Regions from separate parts of the Stutzerimonas sp. KH-1 genome, predicted to be linked through region 2. Evidence: predicted binding sites of a transcription regulator. Region 2 holds the regulator's gene; the other holds the start of a gene.

Region 1 (16,185 bases), 1.2 Mb from region 2:
TGCCGTAGCAATGATCGATGATGCTGCGCACTTCCTCATCGATGAGCTTGGCGGTCTCGCCGGACACGTTGGCATGCTGACTACCGGCACTGCGACCGAGAAAGACTTCGCCTTCCTCTTCGGCATACATCAGCGGACCAAGCTTTTCGGACAACCCCCACTTGGTCACCATGTTCCGCGCCAGTTGCGTGGCGCGCATGATGTCGTTGGAGGCGCCAGTCGTGACACCTTCGAACCCCAGGGTCATCTCCTCCGCAATCCGGCCGCCAAACAGCGAGCAGATCTGACTGATCAGCGCGCGCTTCGACAGGCTGTAGCGATCCTCTTCCGGGAGGAACATGGTGACGCCCAACGCCCGCCCACGCGGGATGATCGAAACCTTGTACACCGGATCGTGCTCCGGCACTACGCGCCCCACGATGGCATGTCCCGCCTCGTGATAGGCCGTGTTGAGCTTCTCCTTCTCGGACATGACCATGGACTTGCGCTCGGCGCCCATCATGATCTTGTCCTTCGCCAACTCAAACTCGCGCATCTCGACAATGCGCTTGTTCGCCCGCGCAGCGAACAGCGACGCCTCGTTGACCAGATTGGCCAGGTCCGCGCCCGAAAACCCCGGTGTACCGCGGGCGATAACCGCCGGCTCGACGTTCTCGCTGACCGGCACCTTGCGCATATGCACCTTGAGGATCTGCTCGCGACCGCGGATGTCCGGCAAGCCAACAACGACCTGGCGGTCGAAACGGCCCGGACGCAGCAGCGCCGGATCGAGCACGTCTGGGCGGTTGGTAGCCGCGATGACGATAATGCCGTCGTTCATCTCGAAACCGTCCATCTCCACCAGCAACTGGTTGAGGGTCTGCTCGCGCTCGTCATGTCCGCCGCCAAGGCCGGCACCACGATGGCGGCCAACTGCGTCGATCTCGTCGATGAAGATGATGCACGGCGCATGCTTCTTGGCCTGCTCGAACATGTCACGGACACGGCTGGCGCCGACACCGACGAACATCTCGACGAAATCCGAACCCGAAATGGTGAAGAACGGCACCTTGGCTTCGCCGGCGATTGCCTTGGCCAGCAGCGTCTTACCGGTACCGGGCGGGCCGACCATCAACACACCGCGCGGAATACGGCCACCGAGACGCTGGAACTTACCCGGGTCGCGGAGAAACTCCACCAGCTCATGTACTTCTTCCTTGGCCTCGTCGCAACCCGCGACGTCAGCGAAGGTGGTCTTGACCTGATCCTCGGAGAGCAACCGAGCCTTGCTCTTGCCGAAGCTCATCGGCCCGCCCTTGCCGCCGGCACCGCCCTGCATCTGCCGCATGAAGAACATGAACACGGCGATGATCACCAGGATCGGGAAGCTGGCCACCAGCAGCTGGGTCCAGATGCTCTGCTGCTCAGGCTGCTTGCCCTCGATCAGCACATTGTTGTCGAGCAGGTCACCGATCAGGCCGTTGTCCTGGATCGCAGGGCGAATGGTCTTGAAGGTATCGCCGTCGCTCCGTTTGCCAATGATGACGAAGCCATCGACGGTCACGCGCTCGACGCGCCCTTCCTTGACTTGCTCGAGGAAATCCGAGTAGTTCAGCGTCTGCGGCTCGGTCGGGCTGGAGAAGTTATTCATCACCGTGACCAAGACGGCGGCGATGATCAGCCACAGAATCAGGTTTTTTGCCATGTCGTTCAATTCACTACCCTCTGGAGCAAACCCGTTGTCTGCGGGCCCGCATGACGGCCGATAGGTTGCTTGGCCTAACTTACTACACAACTTAATGAAACAGGCAGCCGGTCTGTAACCCTATGAAACAGCCTAGCCCTAGCCTCATGTGCCCGTCCATTGGACTCGCAACCGCTAGAAACGGTCGCCTTGATCTCGGACGCCAGCGTACGCGCTAGTCGTCTTGCCCGCCCCTAAAGCCACGAGCGAGCAGATATTGCTCGCGAGACCGGTCGCGCGACGACAGCGGCTTGCGCATTTGCACTTTCTCGAAGTTCTGCCGAACCTCTCTCAGGTAGGCATCGAAGCCCTCACCCTGAAATATCTTGATCAAAAAATCACCACCCGGACGCAGCACGCGGCTCGCCAGATCGAGCGCCAGCTCGCAGAGAAACATCGCGCGCGGCTGATCCGCCGCCCTCACCCCACTCATATTGGGGGCCATATCCGAAATCACAAGGTCGACGGGATTATCCCCGATGGCCTCCAGGATCTGAGCGAAGACCTCGTCTTCTGTGAAATCGCCTTGAATAAAGGTTACGTCGGCGATGCTGTCCATCGAAAGAATGTCAGACGCGATCAGCCGACCCTTGTCGCCGATGACCCGACTGGTGACCTGAGACCAGCCACCCGGCGCCGCACCGAGGTCGACCACCGTCATGCCAGGGCGCAGGATGCGATCCTTCTCCTGGATTTCCAGCAGCTTGTAGCTGGCGCGCGAACGGTAGCCGTCGCGTTGCGCCATCTTCACGTAAGGATCGTCGAAATGTTCTTTGAGCCACCGTGGGCTGGTCTTGGAGCGTGCCAAGCTGATACCTCATCTGTGCGGCCCTGCACCTCTCGGGTACACTAGCCGCCGTTTTTCAAGGGTTCTGACGCAAGGGTCGAAATATGCCGCTCACCAACGAGCAGAAGAAACAGTACAAGTCCATCGGCCACCATCTGAAACCGGTTCTGATCGTAGCCGAAAACGGGCTGACCGAAGGCGTTCAGGCCGAACTGGAGCGAGCCCTGAACGATCATGAGCTTATCAAGATCCAGTTTCGTCTTACCGAGCGCGAAGATCGTCGTGCCTTGATGGAAGAGCTGTGCGCGATCGGAAAGTGCGAGCTGGTACAAACCATCGGCAAGATGGCACTGGTCTATCGCAAGAATCCGAAGCCGAACAAACAGCTGTCGAACATCCATCGCTTCCAGGCCTGAAACCGCTGCGGCAGCAACCTGCCGCGGCAATTCATTGCGCTCGCCCTGGCGCAGGCTGCAATACCAGCATCAGGCCGCCCAGGGCCATCGCCAGAACGCTGAAACTGCCCCAGTAAATGGACTCGAACCAGCCAGCATTCATCAGCAGATGCGTGCCGGCCAGGGCCATCACTGCCAACAGCACCTGCCCACGCACGTCACGCCACAAACCGCGAAGGCCGACGGCCTGGACCAGCACCAGCGCCTGCAGCGCGGCACAGAATGCGGCGAAGCCGACCATCAGAGGGCGTAGACTTCCGGCAATCTCCTCGACCAGCATTGGCGCCAGGCCGATCCGGCCGAGCGCAGGCAGCACCAGGAACTGCAGCAACCACAGACCGCCGACCCAGAAGGTCTGGGTCAGCTGCCAAGTGATGAAACCGGCGTGCGCAGGCTGCCGATCAGATATGGCGGACTTCGACAATCTCGTACTCGATCAGTCCGCTGGGTGTTTTGACCGCCACCACATCGCCCTCTTCCTTGCCGATCAGTGCCCGCGCGATCGGTGAACTCACCGACAGCTTGCCCTGTTTGATATCGGCCTCGTCGTCACCGACGATCTGGTAGGTGACCTGCTCGTCCGTCTCGACATTGGCGATGTCCACGGTGGTTCCGAAGATCACCTTGCCGGTCGGCGGAATGCTGGCGATGTCGATAACCTGGGCATTCTGCAGACGACCCTCGATGTCACGAATGCGCGCCTCGACCATGCCCTGCTGCTCACGCGCCGCGTGGTACTCGGCGTTTTCCTTGAGGTCACCCAGCTCACGCGCCTCGGCGATGGCCTGGGTGATCTGCGGACGCAGCACGGTTTTCAAATGCTTGAGTTCTTCTTCCAGGGCGCGAGCGCCCTGGATGGTCATGGGGAATTTTGTCATGCGTTGATTCCTGCATGGAGATCCTGCAAGCGGCGCACGGTCTTCTCGGGACCGAACTTGAGCGCCTCACAGATCGCCTGACCACCGGCGATGGTGGTGGTGATGCAGATCTTGTGTTGCAGGGCGTTACGACGAATGGAATACGAATCGGCGATGGACTGACGCCCTTCGGTGGTGTTGATGATCAGCGTGACCTCGTCATTCTTGATCATGTCGACCACGTGCGGACGGCCTTCGGTCACCTTGTTCACGCGACGCACCGGCAGCCCGGCCGCCTCGATGATACGCGCCGTGCCAGCGGTGGCAACGACCTCGAAGCCGAGGCCAACCAGATCACGTGCGACCTGCTCGACGTAGGGCTTGTCGTCTTCGCGCACGCTGAGGAAGGCGCAGCCGGAGGTCGGCAGGATTTCACTGGCACCCAGCTGGGCCTTGGCGAAGGCTTCGGCGAAGCTATCGCCGACACCCATCACCTCGCCGGTGGACTTCATTTCCGGGCCGAGAATGGTATCGACACCCGGGAACTTGGCGAACGGGAACACCGCTTCCTTGACGCTGAAATAGGTCGGGATGATCTCACGGGTGAAGCCGACCTCGGCCAGGCTTTTGCCCGCCATGACGCGCGCAGCGACCTTGGCCAGCGACTCGCCGATGCACTTGGAGACGAACGGCACGGTACGCGAGGCGCGCGGGTTGACCTCGAGCACGTAGATGTCCTCGCCCTGCACGGCCATTTGCACGTTCATCAGACCGACCACGTCGAGCTCCAGGGCCATCTTGCGCACCTGCTCGCGGATCTCGTCCTGGATGTGCTGCGGCAGCGAGTAAGCCGGCAGCGAGCAGGCCGAATCGCCGGAGTGCACGCCGGCCTGCTCGATATGCTGCATGATGCCGCCGATCACCACGGTCTCGCCGTCACAGACGGCATCGACGTCCACCTCGATGGCGCAGTTGAGGAAGTGGTCGAGCAGAACCGGGCTGTCATTGGACACCTGCACCGCTTCGCGCATGTAGCGCTTGAGCTCTTCTTCCTCGTAGACGATTTCCATCGCGCGACCGCCCAGTACGTAGGACGGGCGCACCACCAGCGGATAACCGATGGCCTTGGAAGCCGCGATCGCCTCTTCCTCGCTGCGCGCGGTGGCGTTCTGCGGCTGGCGCAGGTTCAGGCGCTGCACCATCTGCTGGAAACGCTCGCGGTCTTCGGCACGGTCGATCGCGTCCGGGCTGGTGCCGATGATCGGCACGCCGGCTTCTTCCAGGGCGCGACAGATCTTCAGCGGCGTCTGACCACCGTACTGCACGATCACACCCTTGGGCTGCTCGACGCGGACGATTTCCAGCACATCTTCCAGGGTCACCGGCTCGAAATACAGACGGTCGGAAGTGTCGTAATCGGTGGAAACGGTCTCCGGATTGCAGTTGACCATGATGGTCTCGTAACCGTCTTCACGCATGGCCAGCGCGGCATGCACGCAGCAGTAGTCGAACTCGATGCCCTGGCCGATGCGGTTGGGACCGCCGCCGAGAATCATGATCTTCTCGCGGCTCGACGGGTTGGCTTCGCACTCTTCCTCATAGGTCGAGTACATGTAGGCGGTGTCGGTGGCGAACTCGGCGGCGCAGGTGTCGACGCGCTTGTAAACCGGCAGCACCTTGAGCTTGTGGCGATGGCTACGCAGGTTCTTTTCGGTGACGCCGAGCAGCTTGGCCAGACGGGCGTCGGAGAAACCCTTGCGCTTGAGCTTGTACATCAGGTCACGGTCGATGCTGGACAGGCCGAGCGTCTTGACCTGCTCCTCGTCCTTGACCAGATCTTCGATCTGCACCAGGAACCACGGATCGATCTTGGTCAGGGCGAACACGTCTTCGACGCTCTTGCCGGCGCGGAAGGCGTCGGCCACGAACCAGATGCGGTCGGCGCCCGGCACGGTCAGCTCGCGCTTGAGGGTGCTCTCGGCCTCGGCATCGGCCAGGTTCAGCTTCGGATCGAAACCGGTGGCGCCGACTTCCAGACCGCGCAGCGCTTTCTGCATGGATTCCTGGAAGGTACGGCCGATGGCCATGACCTCACCGACCGACTTCATCTGAGTGGTCAGACGGGCGTCGGCCTTGGGGAATTTCTCGAAGGCGAAGCGCGGCACCTTGGTCACGACGTAGTCGATCGCCGGCTCGAACGAGGCAGGCGTGCGACCGCCAGTGATGTCGTTCTGCAGTTCGTCGAGGGTGTAACCGACGGCCAGCTTGGCGGCGATCTTGGCGATCGGGAAGCCGGTGGCCTTGGAGGCCAGCGCCGAGGAACGCGACACGCGCGGGTTCATCTCGATCACGACCATGCGGCCGGTGTTCGGGCAGATGCCGAACTGCACGTTGGAGCCGCCGGTTTCCACACCGATCTCACGCAGCACCGCCAGCGAGGCGTTGCGCATGATCTGATATTCCTTGTCGGTCAGGGTCTGCGCCGGGGCTACGGTGATGGAGTCGCCGGTGTGCACGCCCATCGGATCGAAGTTCTCGATGGAGCAGACGATGATGCAGTTGTCCTTCTTGTCGCGGACCACCTCCATCTCGTATTCCTTCCAGCCGATCAGCGACTCGTCGATCAGCAGCTCGCTGGTCGGAGACAAATCCAGACCACGGGCGCAGATCTCTTCGAACTCTTCACGGTTATAAGCGATGCCGCCACCGGTACCGCCCATTGTGAACGACGGACGGATGATGCACGGGAAGCCGACCTTGTCGAGAACCGCGTAGGCCTCTTCCATGTTGTGCGCAATACCGGATTCTGGGCAGGCCAGGCCGATGTTCTTCATCGCCTTGTCGAAGCGCGAACGGTCTTCGGCCTTGTCGATGGTATCGGCGTTGGCACCGATCATCTCGACACCGAACTTCTCCAGCACACCGTGCTTTTCCAGGTCCAGCGCGCAGTTCAGCGCCGTTTGGCCGCCCATGGTCGGCAGCAGCGCGTCGGGGCGCTCCTTCTCGATGATCTTGGCCACGGTGGCCCACTTGATGGGCTCGATGTAGGTGGCGTCGGCCATGGCCGGGTCGGTCATGATGGTGGCCGGGTTGGAGTTCACCAGGATGACGCGGAAGCCTTCTTCCTTCAGCGCCTTGCACGCCTGCGCACCGGAATAGTCGAACTCGCAGGCTTGGCCGATGACGATGGGGCCAGCGCCGAGGATGAGGATGCTTTTGATATCTGTACGTTTTGGCATTTTCGTTACTCGAATCCTTGGGTCAGTCGGCGAGTCATCTTGAGAGTTACTGCGCGCTGCCTGGGCTGCGTTGCGCGGTACTCACTTCCTCGCCGTACTACCTGTACTGTCTCGTCGTTGCGTTCCGGGCGCCTTGCCCAGACCGCGCTCGCTACACTCTCAAGGCGACTCGTTTACTGTCGCTTGGCCATGGCTTCGATGAAACGGTCGAACAGCGGCGCGACGTCGTGCGGGCCGGGGCTCGCCTCGGGGTGGCCCTGGAAGCTGAAGGCATCCTTGTCGGTACGCTCGATGCCTTGCAGGGTGCCGTCGAACAGCGACTTGTGCGTGGCGCGCACATTGGCCGGCAGGCTGGCTTCGTCCACTGCGAAACCGTGGTTCTGACTGGTAATCATCACCACGCCAGTCTTCAGATCCTGCACCGGGTGGTTCGCACCGTGGTGACCGTTGGGCATCTTCACGGTCTTGGCGCCGGAGGCCAGCGCCAGCAGCTGGTGGCCGAGGCAGATGCCGAATACCGGAATGTCGGTTTCGAGGACTTCCTGAATCGCCTTGATTGCGTAGTCGCACGGCTCGGGGTCACCCGGGCCATTGGCCAGGAAGATGCCGTCCGGATTCAGCGCCAGGGCTTCGCTGGCAGGCGTCTGCGCCGGCAGCACGGTGACGCGGCAACCGCGGGCGACCAGCATGCGCAGGATGTTGTACTTCACGCCGTAGTCGAAGGCGACGACATGGTAGGGCAGCTCGCTGGCCGGGATCTCGGCATGCGCGTCGTCCTTCAGGCACCAGACACTGGAACGCCACTCGTAACGCTCCTTCACGCTGACTTCCTTGGCCAGGTCCATGCCCTTCAGACCGGGGAAGCTGCGCGCCAGCTCCAGCGCCTTCTCTTCGGTCGCGTCGGCGCCAGCCAGGATGCAGCCGTTCTGCGCACCTTTCTCGCGCAGGATACGGGTCAGCCGACGGGTATCGATGCCGGCGATGGCAACGGTGCCGTTGGCCTTGAGGTAATCGGGCAGTGATTGCTTGTTGCGCCAGTTGCTGGAAATCAATGGCAGGTCGCGAATCACCAGACCAGCGGCCCAGACTTTCCAGGACTCGGCGTCTTCCGGCGTAGTGCCGGTGTTGCCGACATGGGGATATGTGAGGGTAACGATCTGCTTGGCGTAGGAGGGATCGGTGAGGATTTCCTGATAGCCGGTCATGGCGGTGTTGAACACCACCTCACCAATGGTTTGCCCATCGGCGCCGATGGATTCGCCGCGAAAGATGCTGCCATCGGCAAGAGCCAGAATGGCTGGCGTAAGGGCTGGCTTAGTCAAGAGACCTCCCGTAGATCAAGGCTGGAGCAAACGCAGATTGTAAAAAAGCGGGATGACGTGTGAAGGTCATCCCGCTTTTTGTTTGATTCATTTCTGCGCAACTTTTAGTGGACACACTAAAGCGGGAAGCTTACACAAAACCGCCTTTCCGGTCCAGCCGAAATCGCCGCCCAGCGCACCCGAACGGGGCACCGCACAGCCAGTGCGCGCAACGAATCATTTCAGCCCGAGCACGTCCTGCATGTCATAGAGGCCCGCCGGCTTCTCGTCCAGCCACAGCGCGGCGCGCACTGCCCCCTTGGCGAAGGTCATGCGGCTGGAAGCCTTGTGGGTGATCTCGACACGCTCGCCATCGGCGGCGAACAGCACGGTGTGGTCACCCACAACATCCCCGGCACGCACTGTGGCGAAGCCGATGGTCTCGCGCGGCCGCGCACCAGTCTGACCTTCGCGACCATAGACGGCGACCTTCTGCAGGTCGCGCCCAAGCGCCTCGGCCACCACCTCACCCATGCGCAGCGCAGTGCCGGACGGCGCATCCACCTTGTGCCGGTGATGGGCCTCGATGATCTCGATGTCCACATCGTCGCCCAGCACCCGCGCCGCCGTATCCAGCAGCTTGAGGCAGAGATTGACGCCAACGCTGAAGTTGGCCGCGAAGACGATCGGAATCTCCCTGGCCGCCGCCGCGAGGCGCTCCTTCTCTTCCGGCGAAAAGCCGGTGGTGCCGATCACCATGGCCTTGCCGGCGCGCCGGCAGACGTCCAGATTCTTCAGCGTCACCGAAGGGTGGGTGAAGTCGATCAGCACGTCGAACTCGTCGACCGCCTTGGCGACATCACCGGTCAGCGGCACGCCCAGCCGCCCGATGGCTGCCAGCTCGCCTGCATCGGCACCGACCAGGGTGCTGTCCGGCCGATCGATGGCCGCGGTCAGACCGGCGACGCCGCCTGTCTGCTGCACCGCCTCGATCAGTGTCTTGCCCATGCGCCCGGCGGCGCCCGTCACTGCAATACGTCGCATAACATCAGCTCCAAGCTGCAAGCCGGAAACCGACGGCGAGGCCGATGCACCAGGCACCGGACCTCAAGCCCTCAGCTCGACTCAAACATCACCGAAAAAGCGCTTCACACCCTCGAACCAGCCGCTGGCCTTGGGTGAATGGGAGGTGTCGCCCTGTAGCGTGCCGCGGAACTCCTCGAGCATCTCGCGCTGGCGCTTGCTCAGGTTGACCGGCGTTTCGACCACGACGCGACACATCAGATCGCCCGCTGCGCCACCGCGCACCGGCGCCACACCCTTACCGCGCAGGCGGAACTGCTTGCCGGTCTGGGTGCCTTCCGGGATCTTCAGCTTGACCCGGCCATCCAGCGTCGGCACCTCGAGCTCACCACCCAGCGCCGCATCGGCGAAGCTGATCGGCACCTCGCAATACAGGTGCTTGCCGTCACGCTGGAAGATCGCGTGCTCGCGCACGTTGACCACCACGTAGAGGTCGCCCGCCGGCCCGCCCTGGGTTCCGGCCTCGCCCTCACCAGACAGGCGAATGCGGTCGCCGGTATCGACGCCCGGCGGCACCTTGACCGAGAGCGTCTTCTGCTCTTCGACGCGACCCTGGCCGTGGCAGCTGCCGCAAGGGTCGGAAATCATCTTGCCGCTGCCATGACAGCGCGGGCAGGTCTGCTGTACGGAGAAGAAGCCCTGCTGCATGCGCACCTGGCCGATGCCGCCACAGGTGGTACAGGTCACCGGACTGGTACCCTTCTTCGCCCCGGAGCCATCGCAGGTCTTGCATTCGACCAGGGTCGGCACGCGAATGGTCACCGTGGTGCCGCGCACAGCTTCTTCCAGATCGAGTTCCAGCGTGTAGCGCAGATCGCTGCCGCGCTGAGCGCCGCCGCGGGAGCCGCCACGACCACCACTGAAGAAATCGCTGAACACGTCGCCAAAGATGTCGGAGAAGTTGGCGCCGCCATAACCGGCTCCGCCCGCCCCCATCTGCGGATCGACGCCGGCGTGTCCGTACTGATCGTAGGCAGCACGCTTGCTCGGATCGGACAGCACCTCATAGGCCTCATTGGCCTCCTTGAAGGCATCCTCAGCCGCCTTGTCGCCCGGGTTGCGGTCGGGGTGATGCTTCATGGCGAGGCGACGGTAAGCCTTTTTCAGCTCCGCCTCGCTGGCGCCGCGCTCGACGCCCAGCACCTCGTAAAAATCGCGTTTGGCCATAACTATCCTGAACCCTCAATTTCATGCCTTCCAGACACGCCGACGCGGGAGCAAGCCCCCGCGTGGCGGTCTTGCCCGCCCCAATGGCGTCGGGGCGGGCTGGAGCGGAAGCAAGCCGGGGCTTACTTGTTGTCCTTGACCTCTTCGAACTCGGCGTCGACCACGTCGTCGCCCGGCTTCGCCTGCTCACCTGCGGGTTGGCCTTCACCGGCCTGAGCCTGCTCGGCGTACATCTTCTGCGCAACCGGAGTGGAGGCCTGGGACACCGCGGCGATCTTCGCTTCGATCTCAGCCTTGTCGTCGCCCTTGATGGCAACTTCCAGCTCGCCAAGCGCCTTCTCGATCGCCGCCTTGTCATCGTCGCTGGCCTTGTCGCCGGCTTCGGTAAGCATCTTGCGGGTGGCGTGCACCAGCTGATCGCCCTGGTTGCGTGCGGTAGCCAGCTCCTCGAACTTGCGGTCTTCCTCGGCATTGGCCTCAGCGTCACGCACCATCTGCTCGATTTCCTCCTCGGACAGACCCGAGTTGGCCTTGATCACGATGGACTGCTGCTTGCCGGTGGCCTTGTCCTTGGCGGACACATGCAGGATGCCGTTGGCGTCGATATCGAAGGTGACTTCGATCTGCGGCATGCCGCGCGGAGCCGGCGGAATCTCGGCCAGATCGAAGCGACCCAGCGACTTGTTCTGCGCGGCCTGCTTGCGCTCGCCCTGCAGCACGTGAATGGTCACGGCGCTCTGGTTGTCGTCGGCAGTGGAGAACACCTGCGACTTCTTGGTCGGGATGGTGGTGTTCTTCTCGATCAGCGGAGTCATCACGCCGCCCAGCGTCTCGATACCCAGGGTCAGCGGCGATACGTCGAGCAGCAGCACGTCCTTGACGTCGCCCGCCAGCACGGCGCCCTGGATGGCAGCACCCATGGCCACGGCTTCGTCCGGGTTGACGTCCTTGCGCGCTTCCTTGCCGAAGAACTCGGCGACCTTCTGCTGCACCAGCGGCATGCGGGTCTGACCACCGACCAGGATCACGTCATTGATCTTCGACACATCGATGCCGGCATCCTTCAGCGCGATGCGGCAAGGCTCGATGGTGCGCTCGACCAGATCCTCGACCAGCGACTCCAGCTTGGCGCGGGAGATCTTCACGTTCAGGTGCTTCGGGCCGGACGCGTCAGCCGTGATGTACGGCAGGTTGACGTCGGTCTGCTGGCTGGAGGACAGCTCGATCTTGGCCTTCTCAGCGGCTTCCTTCAGGCGCTGCATGGCCAGCGGGTCGCCCTTGAGGTTCATGCCGGTTTCTTTCTTGAATTCGTCGACGAGGTAATCGATCAGGCGGATGTCGAAGTCCTCACCACCGAGGAAGGTGTCACCGTTGGTAGCCAGCACCTCGAACTGGTGCTCGCCGTCGACTTCGGCGATCTCGATCACCGACACGTCGAAGGTACCGCCACCCAGGTCATAGACGATCACGGTGTGGTCGCCCTTGGCCTTGTCCATGCCATAGGCCAGCGCGGCCGCAGTCGGCTCGTTGATGATGCGCTTGACGTCCAGACCTGCGATGCGACCGGCATCCTTGGTGGCCTGACGCTGGCTGTCGTTGAAGTAGGCCGGCACGGTGATGACCGCTTCGGTGACCGACTCGCCCAGGTAATCCTCGGCGGTTTTCTTCATCTTTTTCAGCACTTCGGCGGAAATCTGCGGAGGGGCCATCTTCTGACCCTTCACTTCCACCCAGGCATCACCGTTATCGGCCTTGACGATGCTGTAGGGCACCATCTTGATGTCCTTCTGCACGACGTCTTCTTCGAAACGGCGGCCAATCAGGCGCTTGACTGCGTACAGGGTGTTCTGCGGGTTGGTGACTGCCTGGCGCTTGGCCGACTGGCCAACCAGCGTCTCACCATCGTTGGTGTAGGCGATGATGGACGGCGTGGTGCGTCCGCCTTCGGCGTTCTCGATGACTTTGACGTTGCCGTTTTCCATGATGGAGACACAGGAGTTGGTGGTCCCCAGGTCGATACCGATGATCTTGCCCATTTAATTCGCTCTCCAAATTTCGATTGATCCGCGCCCGTCTACCGGCTGCGGGTAACACAAAAACGCTTGGCTACCAGATGGGGTTGGGTACGCCGATTTCAAGCCTTCTCATCGATCGAAGGCGGCGCGTCGGCAGGCGCCTTGCTGACCACGACCATTGCCGGACGCAGCAGGCGGCCGTTGAGCAGATAACCTTTCTGGAACACCTTGAGCACACTGCCCGGCTCGACGTGGGTGCTTTCCTCCATCGCCATGGCCTGGTGATGCTCGGGATTGAACGGCTCGCCATGCGGATCCAGCTGCTCCAGCTGATGGCGCGCCAGGGTGTCGAGCAGCAGCTTGAGGGTCAGTTCGACGCCTTCGCGCATCGGCTTGACCGCCTCGTCGTCCGGATTCGACAGCTCCAGACCGCGCTCCAGGCTGTCGGCGACCGCCAGCAGGTCACCGGCGAACTTTTCCAGCGCGAACTTGTGCGCCTTCTCTACATCCTGCTCGGCACGTCGACGGATGTTCTGCAGCTCTGCCGCCACGCGCAGCGACTGATCCTGCGCAGCCGCCAGCTGCTCCTCCAGCGACTGCACGCGGGCCGCCAGGTCCTCGGCTACGTCCGCTTGCGATTGCTCTGGCGTTTCCGGGTTCTGGTTATCCTGATTCTGCTCGTCGGCCATGGGTCCTCCTCTCAGTACGATCAGCGGGCAGCAGCCCGCGCTTGTGCCGCTATATGGGGGCGCGAAAACCGGCTTCAAGGGCATGAGGCGATGTACAGCGGGGGAAATGACGAGCAACGGCACATTCATCCTTATGCGCTTGTGGGCGGCAGGAAAACCACTGTATAAATAGCCAGCCACGCAAAATCGGGAGCCTCGCCATGCTGGTTCATCTGTCGGTTCACAACTACGCCATCGTCGAACACCTGGACCTCGAGCTGAAACGCGGCATGAGCGTGATCAGCGGTGAAACCGGTGCGGGCAAGTCGATCATGCTCGATGCCCTCGGCCTGACCCTCGGCGACCGGGCCGACAGCAGCGTGGTGCGCATCGGTGCGGACAAAGCCGACATCCTCGCCAGCTTCGACCTGGACGACATCCCCGACGCCCGCGCCTGGCTGGCCGAACGCGATATGGACAGCGAAGGTCCTTGCATCCTGCGCCGGGTGATCACCGCCGAAGGCCGCTCGCGCGGCTACATCAACGGCACGCCCTGCCCGCAGGGAGACCTCAAGGCGCTGGGCGAACTACTGATCGATATCCACAGCCAGCACGAGCACCAGTCGTTGCTCAAGGGCGACACCCACCGGCGCCTACTCGACGAGTACAGCGGCAGCCAGGAACTGGCGCGCCAGGTGCAATTGGCCGCGCAGCGTTGGCGGCAGACGCGCCAGACCCTGGAGCGGCTGAGCAACAGCAGCGACGAGCAGCGCGCACGCCACCAGCTGCTCAGCTATCAACTGGAAGAGCTGGAGAATCTCGCGCTGGGCGAGCACGAACTGGAGCAGCTCGAACAGGAACACAAGAACCTGGCCAACGCCGAACAGCTGCTCGGCGCCTGCCGCCAGGTCATGGAACTGTGCAGCGAAAGCGATGCCGGCAACGTGCTCTCTGTCCTGACCAGCAGCCTGCAGCGGCTGACCGCCTTCCAGAATCAGCCGCAGGCACTGAGCGAAGCGGTCAACCTACTGGCCAGCGCGCAGATCCAGGTCGAAGAGGCGATCGGTGAGCTCAATCGCTTCGTCGACCATTTCGACGCCGATCCGGAACGCCAGCAGATGCTGGAGGAGCGTCTGGACACCATCTACACCCTGGCGCGCAAGCACCGCATACAGCCGAGCGAACTGCCCAACCTGCACCAGCAGCTGCTGGAAGAACTGGAAGGGCTGAATGCCGATGACGAAGCGGTCGAGCGCCTCGGCGAAGAGCTGGCGGCCTACGCTCGCCACTACGAGGAGAAAGCCGGCGAACTGAGCCGCAACCGCCAGGCAGCCGCCGAAGAGCTGGCGAGCGCGGTCGAGGCAGAAATCCAGCGCCTGGGCATGCCCGGCGGGCGCTTCAGCGTACAGCTCAAGCCGGCAGCAGAAGGCGAGTACACGCCCTACGGCCTGGAACAGGTGGAGTTCTTGGTCAGCGCCAACCCCGGCCAGCCACTGCGCCCGCTGGCCAAGGTCGCGTCGGGCGGCGAGCTGTCACGGATCAGCCTGGCGATCCAGGTGATCACGGCACAAACGTCGCGCGTGCCGACGCTGGTGTTCGACGAAGTCGATGTCGGCATCGGCGGCCCTACCGCGGAAATCGTCGGCCAACTGCTGCGCCGCCTCGGCGAGCGCGGCCAGGTCTTGACCGTCACGCACCTGCCGCAGGTGGCTGCGCAAGGACACCACCACCTGTTCGTGCACAAGGCCCGCGGCAACGATGAAACCCGCACGGCCGTGGCCGAGCTGGACCAAGCCGGACGCGTCGAGGAGATCGCACGGATGCTCGGCGGCGTCGACCTGACCGAACAATCCTTGGCTCATGCCCGGCAGATGGTCACTTCCGCACAGGCCTGACGCCCGGCAGAGCGACATAAAAAAGGCGGCCCATGGCCGCCTTTTCAACATCTATGAGGCTCAGTCCTTCTTGCGCACGTAGAGCACCAGGTTGTGATCCACCAGCTCGTAGCCGTGACGCTTGACGATTTCTTTCTGCAGTTTTTCGATTTCCTGGTCGAAGAACTCGATGACATCGCCCGTATCGACGCAGACCATGTGGTCGTGATGCCCGCTATCGGCCAGCTCGAAGACGGCATGACCACCATCGAAGTTGTGCCGAACTACCAGGCCGGCCGCCTCGAACTGAGTCAACACACGGTAGACGGTCGCCAGACCGACATCTTCGCCCGCTTCCATCAATGCCTTGTAGACGTCCTCGGCACTCATGTGACGGCGATCGGTCGTATCCAGCATCTGCAGGATCTTGACCCGCGGCAGCGTTACCTTGAGACCTGCTTTACGTAGTTCGCTATTTTCAACCATGGTTGGCTTTCTCGCTGCTGCTGTTTCGCAGCCTCCTCCAATACGGGTATGATCCGGGTTCTTTGCCCAGCCAAGATAGTGGAAGTCACCCACCGATGCAAAACACCAAGCTCATGCTGGCCAGCCTCACCTTCGTGGGTCTGTTCGCACTCGCCGGTTGTTCATTTCCCGGGGTTTACAAGGTCGACATTCAACAGGGCAATGTCGTCACGCAGGACATGATAGACCAGTTGCGACCTGGAATGACCCGTCAGCAGGTGCGGTTTATCATGGGCAACCCGCTGATCACCGACACCTTCCACCCCAATCGCTGGGATTACCTCTACAGCATTCAGCCCGGCGGCAGTCAGCGCCAGCAGGAGCGCGTAAGCCTGGTGTTCAATGCCAACGATCAGCTCGCAGGCCTGGCCGGTGACTTCATGCCGGGTGTCAGCCGTGACGAACAGATTCTCGGCCGCCAGCCTCAGGCCCCGAGCACGCCCGCAGCCACGCCCCGCCAGCCGGAAGAGCGCCCCGCGCCCGGATCGCTG
Region 2 (16,185 bases):
AGCCTCGGGCACTTCGGCCAGGACTTCGCCGTTGGCCGGGTTGATGCTCTCGAAGGTCTGGTTGCTGCTGGCGTCGACATAACCGCCATGGATATAGAGTTGCTGCCGTGGGAAACGGGCCATGTTCTACCTCGTTCGTACTGTCTGTGGCGGCAGCGGATCGACGCTGCCGCGACATGGATGGAACGCCTCGGGGATCGCCCGAGGCGTGCAGGGTCAGGGTGTCGGCGCCGCGCCCGGATTGGGCATGCCGCTTTCACCACCGCCGTTTTCGCGCTGCAGATGCAGGAAGTGCATGTGGTGCTCGTAGTGGTCGAGGATGTCCTCGATCAGCTGGCGCCGGGAATAGCCCATCAGGTCATAACCCAGGCTGCCCTGGCGCAGGTGCACTTCGAGCCGGTAGTAATCGGCCTTGCTGCTCTGGGTGCGCAGGGCGAAGGACGGCATGGTGCCGCGCACCGGCCAGATCTGGTAGGTGAAGTCCTGCTCGCTGCCCAGGTTGACGTGCAGCGCCAAGTGCTCGTTGCCCGGTTCGCCTTCGACGATCTCCACCGGCACGCCTTTCTCGCCAAGCGCCTTCTGGATCTCCTCCATCGCCGGTTTGCAGACCTCCTTCAGGTAGCGACGGATCTGCGAACGGCTGGGGAAACTCATCGCCCGCGACAGGCGCTGGCTCCAGTTCATCTGCGTGTGTTCCAGCGTGGCGCGCCCGGACAGGTAGCCGGCGAGGCTCTTCTGGTAGCTGTCGGCCATGACGCCTTCGACGTGCAGTGCCTTGAACAACCCGTACATCATGAACAGCAGCACGATGGAGAACGGTAGCCCCATGATCACCACGGTGCCCTGCAGCGCGGTCAGGCCACCGGCGATCAACAGCGCCAGGGTGAGAATCCCGATGATGGCGGCCCAGAGGATGCGCATCCACACCGGTGCATCGCTGTTCACATCCTTGAGAATGGACGTGAAGTTCGACAGCACCAGCGAGCCGGAGTCGCCGGAGGTAACGAAGAACACGATGGCGAGGATGGTTACCACGATAGTCGTGAGGCCAGCCCAGGGCAGGCTCTGCAGGAACAGATAGATCGACGATCCGGGGTTGCTCACCGCCTGCTGGCCGAATTCGAGGGCACCGCCCATGACCATCTCGATGGCGCTGTTACCCATGATCGACATCCAGGCCATCATGAAGGCCAGCGGCAACAGCAGCGTGCCGATGACGAACTCGCGGATGGTGCGACCACGGGAAATGCGTGCCAGGAACAGACCCACGAACGGCCCCCAGGCAATCCACCAGGCCCAGAAGAACACCGTCCAGGCGTTCAACCAGTCGGTCGGCCGGCGGTAGGCGTAGGTGTCCAGCGACAGGCTGATGAAGTTGGAGAAGTAGTCGCCGACGTTCATCACCAGCGCATTGAGCAGGAACACCGTATCGCCGACCACCAGCACGAACAGCAGCAGCAGTACCGCCAGCAGCATGTTGAACTCGGAAAGCCGGCGAATCCCGCGCTCGACCCCGGTCGCCGCCGAGATCGCCGAGAACACCACGATCAGCACCACCAGCACGGCCTGGGTGAAGGTGCCTTCCGGTACGCCGAAGATGTAGTTGAGGCCGAAGTTCAGCTGGATGATGCCGATGCCGAGGCTGGTGGCTATGCCGAACACCGTGCCGAGCACCGCGGCGGTATCGACGGTATGCCCGATGGGGCCGTAGATGCGCTTGCCGAAGATCGGATACAGCGCCGAGCGGATCGACAGCGGCAGGCCCTGGCGGAAGCTGAAATACGCCAGCGACATGCCGACCAGGGTATAGACACCCCAGCCCGAAAGGCCCCAGTGCAGAAAGGTCAGCTCCATGGCGTGGCGTGCGGCCTGGGTGGTGCCGCCCTCGCCTACCGGCGGCTCGAGGAACTGGGTGATGGGTTCGGCGATACAGAAGAACAGCAGGTCGATGCCGATCCCGGCGGAAAACAGCATTGCCGCCCAGGTGACCACATTGAATTCAGGCTTGGAATGATCCGGCCCGAGGCGGATCTTGCCGTAGCGGCTGGTGGCGACGATCACCACGAAGAGCAGGTACACCAGCACGGCGAGAAAGTAGAACCAGCCGAAGCTGTCGGATATCCAGCCAAGCACCGTATTGATGACCGCTTGGGAGCGATCAGTGAAGAACATCGTCCATATGGCAAACGCCACGATGGCGATTGCGGAACCGTAGAACACTACGGGATTGATCCGGTCAGCCGGCGCTTCGGAATCATTGGGCGAGAGCTCAGCCTCGTTCATCAGTTCGATCTCCTGAACTTGTTCTGGCTTTACGACATCGCAGTGCGACGTATTGCGGCAGGCGGCGTGCAAATTTGCCAAGGGTTGCGCGGCCTGATGGCGGGGCGGGTATGCAAGACGTGCTGTGCTGATGACAGCCATACCCATCGGCACGCGGACATGCCGACCAAACAAAAGCGGTGATTTGCTCCGATAAGACAAAATAAGCGGCGCATCCTACACGATAAATCAAAATCCTGCGAACCGAGACCGGCACCCTTCGGCATGACTGACCTCCACCAGCCCTTCGCCGAGCCGATTCGGAGCGCCGCAACGCCACGAAGAAACGAGGAAGAACTGTGCGGTTGCCGCTACGTTTTCAGCGGCCCAGACGCTGGCTTATGATCGCCCCCGCGTAAACAGGCCCCCCTTTTCACCAGCAGAGATGAACCCATGTCGTCCGATCCTCGTTTCACTGCCATGCCCGACGCCAACGGATACTTCGGCCCCTACGGCGGCCAGTTGGTCCCGCCGCACCTCAAGCAGGCCATGGACGACATCAACCTGGCCTACGAGGAAATCCGCCAGCGCGAGGATTTCCAGCAGGAACTGGCCGCACTGTTCGCCGACTACGTGGGCCGGCCGAGCCCGATCTTCCACGCCCGGCGCCTCTCCGAACAGCTCGGCGGCGCGCAGATCCATTTGAAGCGCGAAGACCTGAACCACACCGGCGCGCACAAGATCAATCACTGCCTGGGCGAGGCGCTGCTGGCCAAGTTCATGGGCAAGACGAAGGTGATCGCCGAGACCGGCGCCGGTCAGCATGGTGTCGCTCTGGCCACCGCCTGCGCGCTGGTCGGCATCCCCTGCGAGATCCACATGGGCCAGGTGGACATCGAGAAGGAACACCCCAACGTCACCAAGATGAAGATCCTCGGCTGCAAGCTGGTAGCCGTCACCCGCGGCGCGGCGACGCTCAAGGAAGCAGTGGACAGCGCCTTCGAGGAATACCTGAAGGACCCGCACAACTACATCTACGCCATCGGATCGGTGGTCGGCCCGCACCCGTTTCCGAAGATGGTCCGCGATTTCCAGTCGATCATCGGTAACGAGGCCCGCGAGCAGTTTCTCTCCAGACACGGTCGTCTGCCGGATCATGTGGTCGCCTGCGTCGGCGGCGGCTCCAATGCCATGGGCATGTTCACCGCCTTTCTGGAGGATGCCGCGGTCGAACTAGTCGGTATCGAGCCGGCGGGCGAAAGCCTGGACAAGCCCGGCCGTCACTCGGCCACGCTGTCCAAGGGCAAGCCCGGCGAGTTGCATGGCATGGCCTGCTATGTGTTGGAAGATGCCGAGGGCAATCCGTCCGCGGTGCACTCCATCGCCTCCGGCCTGGATTACCCCGGTGTCGGTCCGCAGCACAGTTATCTCAAGGACATCGGCCGGGTGAACTACCAGACCGCGACCGACCAGGAATGCCTGGACGCCTTTATGACCCTGTCGCGTGTCGAAGGCATCATCCCCGCCCTGGAAAGCGCTCACGCCGTGGCTTGGGCGATTCGCACCGCGCCAACGCTGGGCAAGGACAGCCACATCCTGGTCAACCTCTCCGGCCGCGGCGACAAAGATGCCGACTACGTCGCCAATCTGCTCGGTCTGTAAGATCTTGGCATCGGGCCGCCGCTTCGACGAGCGCGCGGCCCGACGTCGCGCAACGCGGCGCCATAGCGGGTAAGATGCGCAGCCGCCCGCCCGTATCCAGGCCAGCCCCATGCAACACAGCGTCTCGCCTATCGGCTACGTCCGCTCCTGCTTCAAGGAGAAGTTCGCCATCCCCCGCCAGCCCAGCCTGGCGCCGGCCGCACGCGGAGTGGTGGAACTACTGCCGCCGTTCGACAGCGGGGAGGCGGTAGCCGGGCTCGAGCAGGTCAGCCATGTATGGCTGCTGTTTCTTTTCCACCAGGCACTGGAAAGCAAACCCCGCCTCAAGGTCCGCCCGCCTCGCCTCGGCGGCAATCGCATGGTCGGCGTGTTCGCCACCCGCGCGACCCACAGGCCCAACGGTATCGGTCAATCGGTGGTCAGGCTGGATCGGGTCGAAGCGGATCGGCTGTTCATCTCCGGCATCGACCTGCTGGACGGCACCCCGGTGCTGGACATCAAACCCTACGTGCCCTACGCCGATGCGCTGCCGGACGCGCGCAACGACATGGCCGCCGACACGCCAGAGTTGATCGAGGTGCAGTGGTCAGAAACTGGACTATCGCAGGCCCGCCGCGAAGCACTACGCCTCGGCGAACCGCTGGTGGAGCTCATCGAGCAGTGCCTGGCGCAGGACCCGCGCCCGGCCTATCAGAAACCCGAACCGGAGCGGCGCTACGGCGCGCAGTTCTGGGATGTGGACGTGCGCTGGCACTATCCGACGCCAGACGTGATCCGCGTTCTCGAAGTCGCGCCAGCAGCGCCGCAACCGGCCTGATGCCGGCGCGGCGCTCTCCTCACTTGCCGGCTGGCGTCAGCAACAGGCGTTGGTTGCCATAGACCTTGTCGAGATTCTCCGTCTTGAACGGGAAACTCACGTAGTTCGCCTTCATCCATGCGTCGATGCCATCGGCGTAATGCGGGCTGGCCGGATTGCCCGACTGGCCTGAACTGTTGAGGCCGATCATCGGCTCGTCACGGCCAAAGTCGACGATGATGCGCATCGCCGGAATCAGCCAGGTATCGAAATCCGAACCCAGGTGATAGGCCGAGGCGTTCAGCGTGCTGTGGTCGCCGCCCATGGCATAGGGACCGCGGTCAAGGTAGCCGCCGATGGCGTTGATCTTGCTCCGCTGGCCCGCCGGCATATGCGGCGCCAGCTGCGTCGCGCCGGAGGTCCAGCGAGCCGTATGCAGCTTGCCCCATTGCCAGGCGCTGCGCTCGTTGCCCAGGCGGCTTTCGAGCAAGGTCACCGCAGCGGCCAGGCTGCGCGCCAGGATCGCCGGTTTGTCTTCGCTTTGCGCGGTGCGCTGGTCGTTCCAGAACGGGCTGTCTTCGCGGCCGAGCAGATGGTCGGCCTGGGCCGAATAGGAGGTGTTGGCCGTCTGTACCAGCGCACGCCAGGCCGGCGAATCCTCAGGCCCCAGTTCGTCGAGGAAGATGTGCCGCGCGCTTTCGTGCAGGAAAGCGCCATACAGTGCAGCATCCGCCGAATCCGCAGTGAGCTTGCCGTCGAACGCCATCAGCCGATCCAGCGCTTCGCGCGCCTTGTTGCGTTCGGTGGCCGGCAGTGCATCGATTGCCTGGCGCAACGGCTCGGCCATGCCCGGCGCCTCGAACATGGTCCTGAGCTTGGCGGCGAAAGGCGTCACCTGGTCGTACTGCATGGCGATGGTGCTGCGGGTGTCATGCTTGCCACGGCCGGCCAGCTCCGCCAATCGCTCGTAACGCTCCGGGCCATACCAGGAGCTGGAAAGCTGCATTCCGTAACCGCGCGGCACGCTGCGCTGGTTGGCGGTGCCGAGCCAGCCCTGGATCGGATCCTGATCGTAGGGATGCAGCATCGGATCGGTGAAACCATCCCACTCATATCGATTGTCCCAACCGGGCGACGGCACCAGCCCCAGCCCCTCGCGACGGTTGGGAAAACGTCCGGTGACCTGCCAGCCGATGCCCTGCTGGTCAGCAAAGACCAGATTCAGGGCGGTTGCACGAATTTCGCGGGTCGCCTCGAAGGCCTGGTCCACCGACTGCGCGCGGGACAGGTCGAAGAAGGCGTCCAGCGTGCGATCGGCCTCCAGTTGCGTGGTCTTCAGTGCCAGACCGTAGCCGCTGGCGAGCTGCAGCGGCTGCAAGGGATGCTTGCGCTCGCCCAGCGCCGTGTTCAGCAGCGGGCCGTTGCGGGTTTCGTAAATGGTCTCGCGAATCGGTCGCTCGCCTTTGACGAAGTAGGTCTCGTGCCGCTCGCGGGCCGGCAGCCATTTGCCGTCGGCCAGGTACATCAGCCGCGAGCCTTCGCGACGCACCTGCTCGAGATAGAGGTCCTGGTTGTCGCCCATGACCATGGTCATGCCCCAGCCGAGCTTGCCGTTGAAGCCCGCCACCACGGCGGGGACGCCGGCGATGGTGACACCCGCCGCCTGGAACTTCGGTGCGCGAACCTGCATGAAATTCCAGTACGAAGGCATCGACAGCGGCAAGTGCGTGTCGTTGGCCAGGATCGGCTTGCCGCTGCGGGTGTTGCTGCCGGCAATGGCCCAGTTGTTCGACGCCGCCATGCCGGTCGGGGTCAACGCTGCCAAGTGCTGAACGGCCTGCTCGATGGCAGCCAGCCCGGGCACGCTGCCACCCAGCTTCAGCCCCTTGAGCTTGTCCGCCTCGTCGAACGGCAACGCCTCGTCCGGATAGATGGGCAGGAGCCAGGCCAGCTTGTCGCTACCCACCTTCTGCGCCATCAACAACGCGGCGACCTCTTCCTGCAAGTTCTGCGACAGGCCGAAATTGAGCAGGCAGAACACCAGTACCGAGTCCTCCGGCTTCCAGTACTCAGGCTTGTAGCCGGACTCGGCGAGGTCCATCGGCAGCCTGTCCTGATGGCGATAGAGGTAGGCGTTCACGCCACGGGCGTACACCTCGAAGAACTTTTTCATCCTCGGCGAGGATTCGCGATAGAGCAGCTCGGCGCTCTGGCGCAGATTGACCGCACGCATGAAGCGGTCGGTCTCCAGCACCCCGGGGCCGACCATCTCAGCCAAGCGCCCCTGGGCCATCAGCCGCAGGCTGACCATCTGGCTCAGCCGGTCGGTGGCGTGCACGTAACCCATGGCGAACAGCGCATCGTGAAATGACGAGGTCTCGATCAGCGGCATGCCCAGCGAATTGCGCCGGATGCTCGCACTGCCTGCCAGGCCGGTCAGCGGCTGGATGCCCTGCGCTGGCGGCAGACTGGCACTGTAGCGGTTATCGAGATAGGCCTGACAACCGCCGAGGCCGGCCAGGCCGAGCGCGGCCCCCAACGTCAGACGAACCAGGGCGAACGGCAGACGCAGAGACATCGAAGACTCCTGTGCGGGCTTGGCGAGGGATGGGTGCTAATAGATTAGAGGGCGTACGGCGAAGAAGATCGGTCGATCAGGCCGCGTCGCGGGATTTTGGCAGAGCTTCGTCGAGCAGCCAACGGGCCGAACGGCGCGCTTCGGCCTTGTGTTGCAACTCCAGAGCGCTGAACTGCGCCTCGTGGCGCCGACGTTCGCTCTTGTCCAGCGCCTTCCAGGCTGCATGGGTCGGCACCTGCTCTGTGGCGTCGAAGAGCTGCTGGAACACTTGGCAACGGGGATGCTGCCCGAGGGTGACGTCGTAGTTGTCGAGCAGCACCTTGATGCGGATGGCGCCCTCGATCAGCGGCAGCTGCTCGTCCAACAGACAGCTGGCAAGGATTCGCAGATCCTCGGCCAACGCCGTCTGCTGTTGCGCGCGCGCCTCGGCCTGCAAACGCTCGTTGCGCCATACGCGACGCCACAAATACAGCGCATAGCCGGCCAGTGCTGCAACCAGCAGCACGGCGATGACGAGCAGACCGAGGAAAAGACTCATGGAAGCATCAGGCCCCGTGGCACTTCTTGTATTTCTTCTGACTACCGCAGGGGCACGGATCGTTGCGACCGACATCCTTCAGCGGATTGCGCACCGGCTCGTGTCCATGATTGCAGTGCGGCCCGTGGACGTGGTGATGGTCGTGGTCGTGGTTGCAGTCGGGACCATGCACATGGGGTTCGTGACTCATCTGGGTACTACTCCGGAATAAAGTTGCCCGGGATTATCTCGCCATTGTTGGAAATGTGCACGCGTCGCCCAGCCATCAGCCCCGTCTTGAGTTCGCCGGCCAGTCGGTAGTTGATCGGGCGATCCGGTTTTTCCAAGAGCCGCACGATGTACTTCATGTGCCGCCACAGATTGGTGTGCACCGGCACCTCGTAGTACTCGAAGCTGTTGGCAGGAACGGTCAGCCAGCCACTGGACTCGCCGCTGGCCAGTTCCACGTCGTTGAGATGGACCGTGTAGATGAGGCCTCGCACCGGCAGGCTGTGATCGTTGGGGTTATCGATGCGGAAGCGCAGCATGAACTGCTGTTCCAGCAGCCGCGCCTTGATGATATCGACCTTGGTGAGTTCGACTTTCGGGTCCTTGAAATTACCCGAGAACCAGGTCGAACAACCGGCCATACCGCCAAGCAGCGTCAGCAACACGACCGTTCTTAGAATTCTTATTGTGTGTGCCTGGCAAGACATTCCGGTACTCCAAAGGACGGCCAAGTGTAGCAAGCGGCATGTTCACCGCAATGGGGTGGCGCCGCAAAATTACCAGTCTCAGGCCGCAATATGACACTGTCGTTGCAGGCATGCACAGCGGCATTCAGGCCACCGGCCAATGCACGATCAACCGGCCAGCAGGCGAGCCAGGACCAGTCGCGCCTTGCCGATACCAGCGGCGAGCGCCGCCTCGATCTGCGCCATGGTGATCACCCCATCCGCCTTGCCAGCTGCTGGATTGACCACCAATGCGAGGCAGGCGTACGGCAGTTCCAGCTCACGGGCCAGGGCCGCCTCGGGCATGCCGGTCATGCCGACGATGTCGCAACCGTCGCGCTCCATACGGACGATCTCCGCAGCCGTTTCAAGACGCGGCCCTTGAGTGCAGCCGTACACACCATGACCACTGAAGGCGAAACCCTCGGCGGCCAGCGCCCCGATCAGGCGTTCGCGCAATGCTTCGTCGTAGGGGTAGCTGAAATCGATGTGGGTCACGTGGTCGATCTCGCCTTCGAAGAACGTCTGTTCCCGGCCATAGGTGTAATCGATGATCTGATTCGGTACGCAGAAATGACCGGCCCCCATCGCCGAGTGAATGCCGCCCACCGCGTTGACCGCGACCACCGTTTCGGCGCCGGCCTGCTTCAGTGCCCAGAGATTGGCGCGATAGTTCACCTGGTGCGGCGGAACACGATGCGGATGGCCGTGCCGGGCCAGGAACAGCACCTCGCGACCGCCATACTCACCCCGCAGGACTTCGGCGGAGGGCCGCCCATGGGGCGTATCGATCAGCTGCGCACGATGCAGCTTGAAGCCGGTCAACTGGGTCAGACCGGTACCGCCGATGATGGCATGAACAGTCATGGCTATTCCTTGAGATGTGAGCGATCAGTCGATCAGATCGGCAGCTTTCAGCGCGCCAATTGCATCCAGCCAACGAGGGGTCTGCTTGTAGTCCGTCGCATTACCAGCCCGGCTACGCATGCCCGACAGTGCAGCCGACGGCGTGACCTTCAAGCGCTGCAGCGCGGCCAGCGCCAGTTCGGCCGCCGCACGGTCGTTGCAGACCAGTCCCATGTCGCAGCCAGCGCCGAGGGCGGCTTCGATCCGGCCTGCCGCGTCGCCGGCGACGTGCGCTCCGGCCATCGAAAGATCGTCGCTGAAGATCACGCCCTTGAAGCCCAGCTCGCCACGCAGGATGTCCTGCAGCCAGCGCCGGGAAAAACCCGCAGGCTGCTCGTCGATCTGCGGATAGATGACATGCGCCGGCATGATCGCATCGAGCGTGCCGCTCAATGCCTGGAAGGGAATCAGATCACATCGGCGCAACTCGTCGAGGCTGCGCTCATCGACCGGGATCGCAACATGGGAATCGGCTTCGGCCCAGCCATGCCCCGGGAAATGCTTGCCGGTGGCGGCCATGCCGGCGGCGTGCATGCCGCGAATGAAGGCATCGATCAGCGTCACCGCGATCTGCGGGTCACCCTCGAAGGCGCGCGCGCCTACCACCGCGCTTCGCTGATGATCCAGATCGAGCACCGGCGCGAAGCTGAAATCCAGGCCCACGGCGAGCACCTCGCTGGCCATGACCCAGCCGCAGGCTTCGGCCAGCCTGGGAGCGTCGGCGCAACGTGCCAACTCGCGCATCGCCGGAAGCCGCACGAAACCCTGGCGCAGCCGCTGCACGCGGCCGCCCTCCTGATCCACCGCCAGAAGCAGGTCGGGGCGCACGGCGCGAATCGCGCGGCACAGCTCGTCCACCTGGCGCGGGCATTCGATGTTGCGAGCGAACAGGATGAGCCCGCCCACCTCGGGTTGGCGCAGCAGCTGCCGATCCTCGGCAGTCAGCCAGGTGCCGGCGATATCCAGCATCAATGAACCGTGCATACAGACGCAGATCCTTATTCGAGTTCAGCGGCAGCCCAGCCTGGGCAAGGTGCCTCGGTGATGCGCACCGGACAGTGCGGCGGCACCCTGGGAAAAAGTTGCAGCAGATCGGCATTGCGCATACGCACGCAACCGTGGGAAAGCGGCACACCCATCGGTTCGCAATCGGGCGTACCGTGAATGTAGATGTAACGGCGGAAGGTATCGACCTTCCCCATCCGGTTGACGCCCGGCTCGCAACCGCTGAGCCAGAGGATGCGAGTGAGTATCCAGTCGCGCCCGGGGAAACTTGCGTGCAACTCCTGCGACCAGATTTCGCCGGTCCAGCGCCGCCCGCGCAGCACTGCCCCCTCGGGTAGGCCGTCGCCGATGCGCGCACGCACCTGATGCACGCCGCGCGGCGTACAGCCGGAACCATTCTGTTCGCCGACGCCGTTACGCGCGGTAGACACGGGAAAGCGCAGACGCAGCTGCCCATCGGCAAAGCCGTAGAGCTGCTGGTCAGCGATGGAAATATGCAGAAGATCGAGAAAGGCCATGGGCGGCTAGCTTAGCCGATCCCCCGGTAGCCTTGTAGCTCAAGCCTTGGCCGGAATGGCCGCTGCGTTGCGCCGCGCGACGGGTTGCGCCGCCGCCAGGGTACTGTCATCGATGCCGCTGTCGGCCCGCATGCCGGCGGCCAGGAATGGCACCATCATGCGCATCACCTGTTCGATCGAAGTGCGGACGCCGAAGTCGTTCTCGGAGATCGCACGCAGCGCCTTGATACCGGACATGCTGAATGCCGCGGCCCCCAGCATGAAATGCACACGCCAGAACAGCTCGATCGGCGGAATGGCCGGCGCGGCGTCATGAACCTTGAGCATGTAGCGGCGAAACACCTTGCCGTACATGTCTTCAAGGTAGCGCCGCAGGTGCCCCTGGCTCTGACTGAAGGACAAGCCAAGCAGCCGCATGAATATCGACAGGTCGTCGCCGCTGCGCGGCTTGACCGCCAGAGCCTGCTCGACGAGGATTTCCAGCAGCTCCTCCAGCGTGTCCTTCTTGTCGGTGAGCGCCTCGCGGCGATCCAGCTCACGTTCCAGGCTGGCACAGAACGGCCCGAGGAAGCGCGAGAACACTGCCTGGATGAGTGCCTTCTTCGAACCGAAGTGGTAGTTCACCGCCGCCAGGTTGACCCCAGCCTTGCTGGTGATCAGACGAAGCGAGGTTTCGGCGAAGCCTTTTTCCGCGAACAGCTGTTCCGCTGCATCAAGAATGCGCTCAACTGTTTCCGACTGCGCCATGCCCCCTCCGAAAGACAAACAACTGTTTGAAACTTACGTTTCACCGACCGGCAAGTCAACCACGAAACGCCTTGCGGCACTAGCGTCATTGTCGCAGACGCGCTACGCCGCACACCGGCTACGCCACCGAGAAACATTCATTGCCAAGGCCGAAGCACTGTATATAATCCCAGTCACTGTATAAAAGAACAGAGACCGACATGATCAAGCTGACGCCTCGCCAGACGGAAATCCTCGCCTTCATCAAGCGCTGCCTGGAAGACAACGGTTATCCGCCCACTCGCGCGGAGATCGCTCAGGAGCTCGGCTTCAAGTCGCCCAATGCCGCTGAGGAGCATCTCAAGGCGCTTGCCCGCAAAGGCGCTATCGAGATGACGCCTGGCGCATCACGCGGGATACGTATTCCCGACTTCGAACCCACGCCTGCCGAAGCCGGCTTGCCGATCATCGGCCGCGTCGCCGCCGGCGCCCCGATACTGGCTCAGCAACATGTCGAGGAATCCTGCCAGATCAGCCCCGCCTTTTTCCATCCGCGCGCCGATTATCTGCTGCGTGTGCACGGCATGAGCATGAAGGACATCGGCATCTACGACGGCGACCTGCTGGCCGTGCACACCACCCGTGAGGCCCGCAACGGCCAGATAGTGGTGGCGCGGGTCGGCGATGAGGTGACCGTCAAGCGTTTCAAGCGCGACGGCAAGAAGGTCTGGCTGCTAGCCGAGAACCCGGAGTTCGCCCCCATCGAAGTCGACCTTGAACATCAGGAACTGGTTATCGAAGGCTTGAGTGTCGGCGTCATACGCCGCTGAGGAGAAGGTTATGCAGTACCAGACCAGCACTTCCCGGCCCCAGCTATCGCTGTTCGACGGTGTCATCGCGCAAAGCCTGGCCCCCTTCGGCAGCCTCGCACCGCGCAGCAAACCCGAGCAGGAGAAAAAGGATCACCTGAGCGAGTTGAGCCTCAGCGGCAGCAGCCAGCACTGCCATCTGCTGCTCACGCCGATCCTGCGCGAACTTGGCGATGCGACGGACAGCCGCTGGCTGACACTGATCGCGCCGCCCGCCTTCCTTTCACAGAACTTCCTGCGCAAGTGCGGCCTGAATCGCGAGCGCATCATCCTCCTGCAACCGCGCAATGCAGAAGGTGCGCTGGAACTGGCGTGCAAAGCACTGGCGTCCGGCTGCAGCCATACCGTCATCAGCTGGCTCGGCCACCTCGACGACGCGACACGCAGCAAGCTGCGCAACGCCGCCAGTCTGGGCGAAGCGCAGAGCCTGAATATTCGTCTGGGTTGTTGAGTGGCAAGCACAGGGACGTGCTGCCTGGCATGAAGCGATGGTGGAACCGCCGCGGCGACGCAGCTGCGCTCAGTGCAGAACGCGTGGCTCGTCTTCATCGTGATCGAAATCGCCTTCCGTCATCCGACCCGCCATCTGAACACCCACATTGAACATCGCCTTGGCGATCTCCACGTGCTGCCCCTGCAGGAACAGCTTGGCATCGTCAGAAAAGTCCAGAGTGACCAACACCTCTTCGTCCTCGGCACGACGAAGCACGATGCGCCCGTCCGGTAGCTCGACGATTTCAAGAAAAGATGTAGGCATGGATCAGCTCCGCGTGAAAGGCGGCCATTGTAACAGCCGACCGGGATCGGGGCAGCCTTTGGCTTTCCAGAGCCCCTATGAGGGAGCGCTGCGGGACACATGTATCGAGCAATCCGTCTAAGAAAATGACGTGCCCCGGGTGGATCGGCAACGTAGCATGCGCTGAAAAAAGCGCGCGCATCTCTGCGCCGGGACAAGGAATCGTGCATGACCACCCGCACCTTGCTACTCACCGCTCTGGCCATGCTGGCGTTCGCCGGCAACTCGATCCTCTGCCGGATAGCGCTGCGGGACACCGCCATCGATCCGGCCAGCTTCACCGGCCTGCGGATCGCCGCCGGGGCGCTCACCCTCTGGCTGCTGTTGCGCTTCGACAGGACCGACCAACCACTAGGTGGTGACTGGATCAGCGCCGCGGCGCTGTTCATCTACGCGGCCTGTTTTTCCTTTGCCTATATCGACCTGGACGCCGGCGCCGGCGCTCTGCTGCTGTTCGGTGCCGTGCAACTGAGCATGCTTGCCTGGGGCTTGCTGAGAGGCGAGCGCTTCAGCGCCGGGCAGCTTGTCGGCCTGCTGCTGGCGGTCAGTGGATTGGTGATCCTGCTGCTCCCGGGGAGCAGCACCCCGCCCCTGAATGGCGCACTACTGATGCTCCTGTCCGGCGTCGCCTGGGGCGTCTATTCGCTTCGCGGGCGAGGGACCTCCACACCGCTTGCAGCCACGGCGGGCAATTTTCTACGGACGGTCCCGTTGGCGGCCCTGCTCTGCCTGCTCTTGCTGGGCCAGCAGACATGGGACTGGCCCGGCGTGGTCTACGCGCTGCTGTCCGGGGCACTGACGTCCGGGGTCGGTTACGCCATCTGGTACGCCGCCCTGCCCGGCCTCGCAGCAATCCAGGCGGCCAGCGTGCAGCTCAGCGTTCCGCTACTGGCGGCCATTGCCGGTGCCGTGCTGCTGGGTGAAGCGGTGACCACAACGCTACTGCTGGCCGGCACCGCGATTCTGGGTGGCATCGCCCTGGTGCTAAGCATCAGGCATCGCCGCTAGCACGGCGTTACCTGATCACCACTCGGTCAGCGACTCGCGAAAGCGCAGCGCCAGCCCCTTGAGGTTCTGCCGCCAGGCTTCCAGCTCGGCCCGGCTCAGCGGCGGAGTCTCATCCTCGACAGTAACCGCCTCGATCAGCGGCTGACGTGGGTCGGTCTTGACCTTGGCCGGGGCCCGTGGCGGCTGGGATAGCTGACGGTAGGCGACCAGCAACTGCCCAAGCCAGGTACTCGGCTGCTCCGACAGTTCCAGCAGCTCGGCGAGCTCCGGACTCGGCGCCGCCTCTAGAACGCTGCGCGTCAGAAACGCCTCCACCACCGGCGCATCGGCGCCCGGCGAGCGATAGTAACCGGCGATCTCATGGCACAGGCCGAGCAGCGCACCGTACAGGTGAAACAGGCACGCCTCGCGCTCGGCCTGAATCAGCCCCTGGGAGTTCATCGAGGCAGTTTCTTCGGCCTTGCGCCAGCTTTCCAGCGAGAGGCCGGCAAAGAAGATCTTCTGGTTGGTACGGGTGTAGAGCTCGTGAGCCATGGCATGCTCTCCGGAAGAGAATGTGCAGAGAATGGACCTTCGACGAACGCTGCACCAGCGCGAACGACGAACAGACGGCGTGGCCGGGAGGCAATCAATCCGACCGACTCGCCTGGCGAGTCGGTCGAGCCGGAATCAGCGCTTGTCTTCGACCTGCCACTTGCCGCCGTCGTAGAACGCCTTCCAGCCGGTAGGCTTGCCGTCGACTTCGCTCTGCACGTACTGCTCCTTGGTCTTGCGGCTGAAGCGGATAACCGCCGGACGGCCTTCCGGATCCTGCTGGGGCGCCTGGAGCAGGAAGTGATACTTGGGATCGATCTCGTCCTTGTGCGGGATCAGCTCACGCACCAGCGGCGCGCGGGTCTCGCGGTTCTTCGGGAACTGGCTGGCGGCCAGGAACAACCCGGAAGCACCGTCTCGCAGCACGTAGGTGTCATCCACCTTCTCGCACTTGAGTTCCGGCATCTTCACCGCATCCATCTTCGGCGGCGCCGGCTCGCCGTTCTTCAGCAGCTTGCGGGTGTTCTTGCATTCGGCGTTGGTGCAGCCGAAGAACTTGCCGAAACGACCGGTCTTGAGCTGCATCTCGCTGCCGCACTTGTCGCATTCCAGGCTCGGCCCCTCGTACCCCTTGATACGGTACTGACCTTCCTCGATCTCGTAGCCGGAGCAGTCCGGGTTGTTGCCGCAGATATGCAGCTTGTGCGTCTCGTCGAGCAGGTAGGCATCCATCGCGGTGCTGCAGATCGGGCAGCGATGCTTGCCCAGCAGCACGCGGGATTCGGACTCGCCCTCGTCATCGGCGGCGATCTCGTCACCCGGAATGAGGTTCACCGTGGACTTGCAGCGCTCCTTCGGCGGCAGGCTGTAGCCGGAACAACCGAGGAACACCCCGGTGGACGCGGTGCGGATCATCATCGGCCGGCCGCAGACCTTGCACGGGATGTCCGTGAGGGTCGGCTGGTTGGCACGCATGCCATTCTCGCTGGACTCGGCAACCTCGAGCTTCTTGCGGAAATCACCGTAGAACTCGTCCAGTACATGCTTCCAGTCACGCTCGCCCTGGGCGACGTCGTCCAGATGCTCTTCCATGCCGGCGGTGAAGCCGTAGTCCATCAGGTTGTTGAAGCTCTCGGAGAGGCGCTCGGTGACGATGTCGCCCATCTTCTCCGAGTAGAAACGGCGATTGTGCAGCGAGACGTAGCCGCGGTCCTGGATGGTGGAAATGATCGCCGCATAGGTGGACGGCCGGCCGATGCCGCGCTTCTCCATCT

Evidence for each region. The regulator LexA, encoded in region 2, represses DNA repair genes until DNA is damaged. The targets are predictions, from matches to a motif close to CTGTNTNNNNANACAG.
Region 1: the regulator LexA is predicted to act here: its motif matches at 13,477-13,492, upstream of recN (DNA repair protein RecN).

The regions. Positions count from the first base shown of each region.
Region 1 covers NZ_CM137011.1:4,564,591-4,580,775, reverse strand. Annotated here, with positions in the region: gene ftsH (ATP-dependent zinc metalloprotease FtsH) at 1-1,684, opposite strand, end outside; gene rlmE (23S rRNA (uridine(2552)-2'-O)-methyltransferase RlmE) at 1,899-2,531, opposite strand; gene ACX1DW_RS21800 (YhbY family RNA-binding protein) at 2,615-2,926, shown strand; gene ACX1DW_RS21795 (DUF4149 domain-containing protein) at 2,958-3,389, opposite strand; gene greA (transcription elongation factor GreA) at 3,367-3,843, opposite strand; gene carB (carbamoyl-phosphate synthase large subunit) at 3,840-7,061, opposite strand; gene carA (glutamine-hydrolyzing carbamoyl-phosphate synthase small subunit) at 7,235-8,383, opposite strand; gene dapB (4-hydroxy-tetrahydrodipicolinate reductase) at 8,600-9,406, opposite strand; gene dnaJ (molecular chaperone DnaJ) at 9,488-10,612, opposite strand; gene dnaK (molecular chaperone DnaK) at 10,735-12,648, opposite strand; gene grpE (nucleotide exchange factor GrpE) at 12,747-13,316, opposite strand; gene recN (DNA repair protein RecN) at 13,517-15,190, shown strand; gene fur (ferric iron uptake transcriptional regulator) at 15,251-15,655, opposite strand; gene ACX1DW_RS21745 (outer membrane protein assembly factor BamE) at 15,751-16,185, shown strand, end outside.
Region 2 covers NZ_CM137011.1:989,369-1,005,553, reverse strand. Annotated here, with positions in the region: gene betB (betaine-aldehyde dehydrogenase) at 1-123, opposite strand, end outside; gene ACX1DW_RS04930 (choline transporter) at 217-2,283, opposite strand; gene trpB (tryptophan synthase subunit beta) at 2,716-3,924, shown strand; gene tsaA (tRNA (N6-threonylcarbamoyladenosine(37)-N6)-methyltransferase TrmO) at 4,034-4,741, shown strand; gene ACX1DW_RS04915 (penicillin acylase family protein) at 4,761-7,298, opposite strand; gene ACX1DW_RS04910 (DUF2489 domain-containing protein) at 7,375-7,836, opposite strand; gene ACX1DW_RS04905 (SEC-C metal-binding domain-containing protein) at 7,844-8,026, opposite strand; gene ACX1DW_RS04900 (LEA type 2 family protein) at 8,034-8,531, opposite strand; gene ACX1DW_RS04895 (S-methyl-5'-thioinosine phosphorylase) at 8,679-9,416, opposite strand; gene nagZ (beta-N-acetylhexosaminidase) at 9,441-10,439, opposite strand; gene ACX1DW_RS04885 (L,D-transpeptidase family protein) at 10,454-10,978, opposite strand; gene ACX1DW_RS04880 (TetR/AcrR family transcriptional regulator) at 11,018-11,725, opposite strand; gene lexA (transcriptional repressor LexA) at 11,926-12,534, shown strand; gene sulA (SOS-induced cell division inhibitor SulA) at 12,545-13,024, shown strand; gene ACX1DW_RS04865 (hypothetical protein) at 13,094-13,330, opposite strand; gene ACX1DW_RS04860 (DMT family transporter) at 13,538-14,377, shown strand; gene ACX1DW_RS04855 (DUF6586 family protein) at 14,393-14,911, opposite strand; gene topA (type I DNA topoisomerase) at 15,047-16,185, opposite strand, start outside.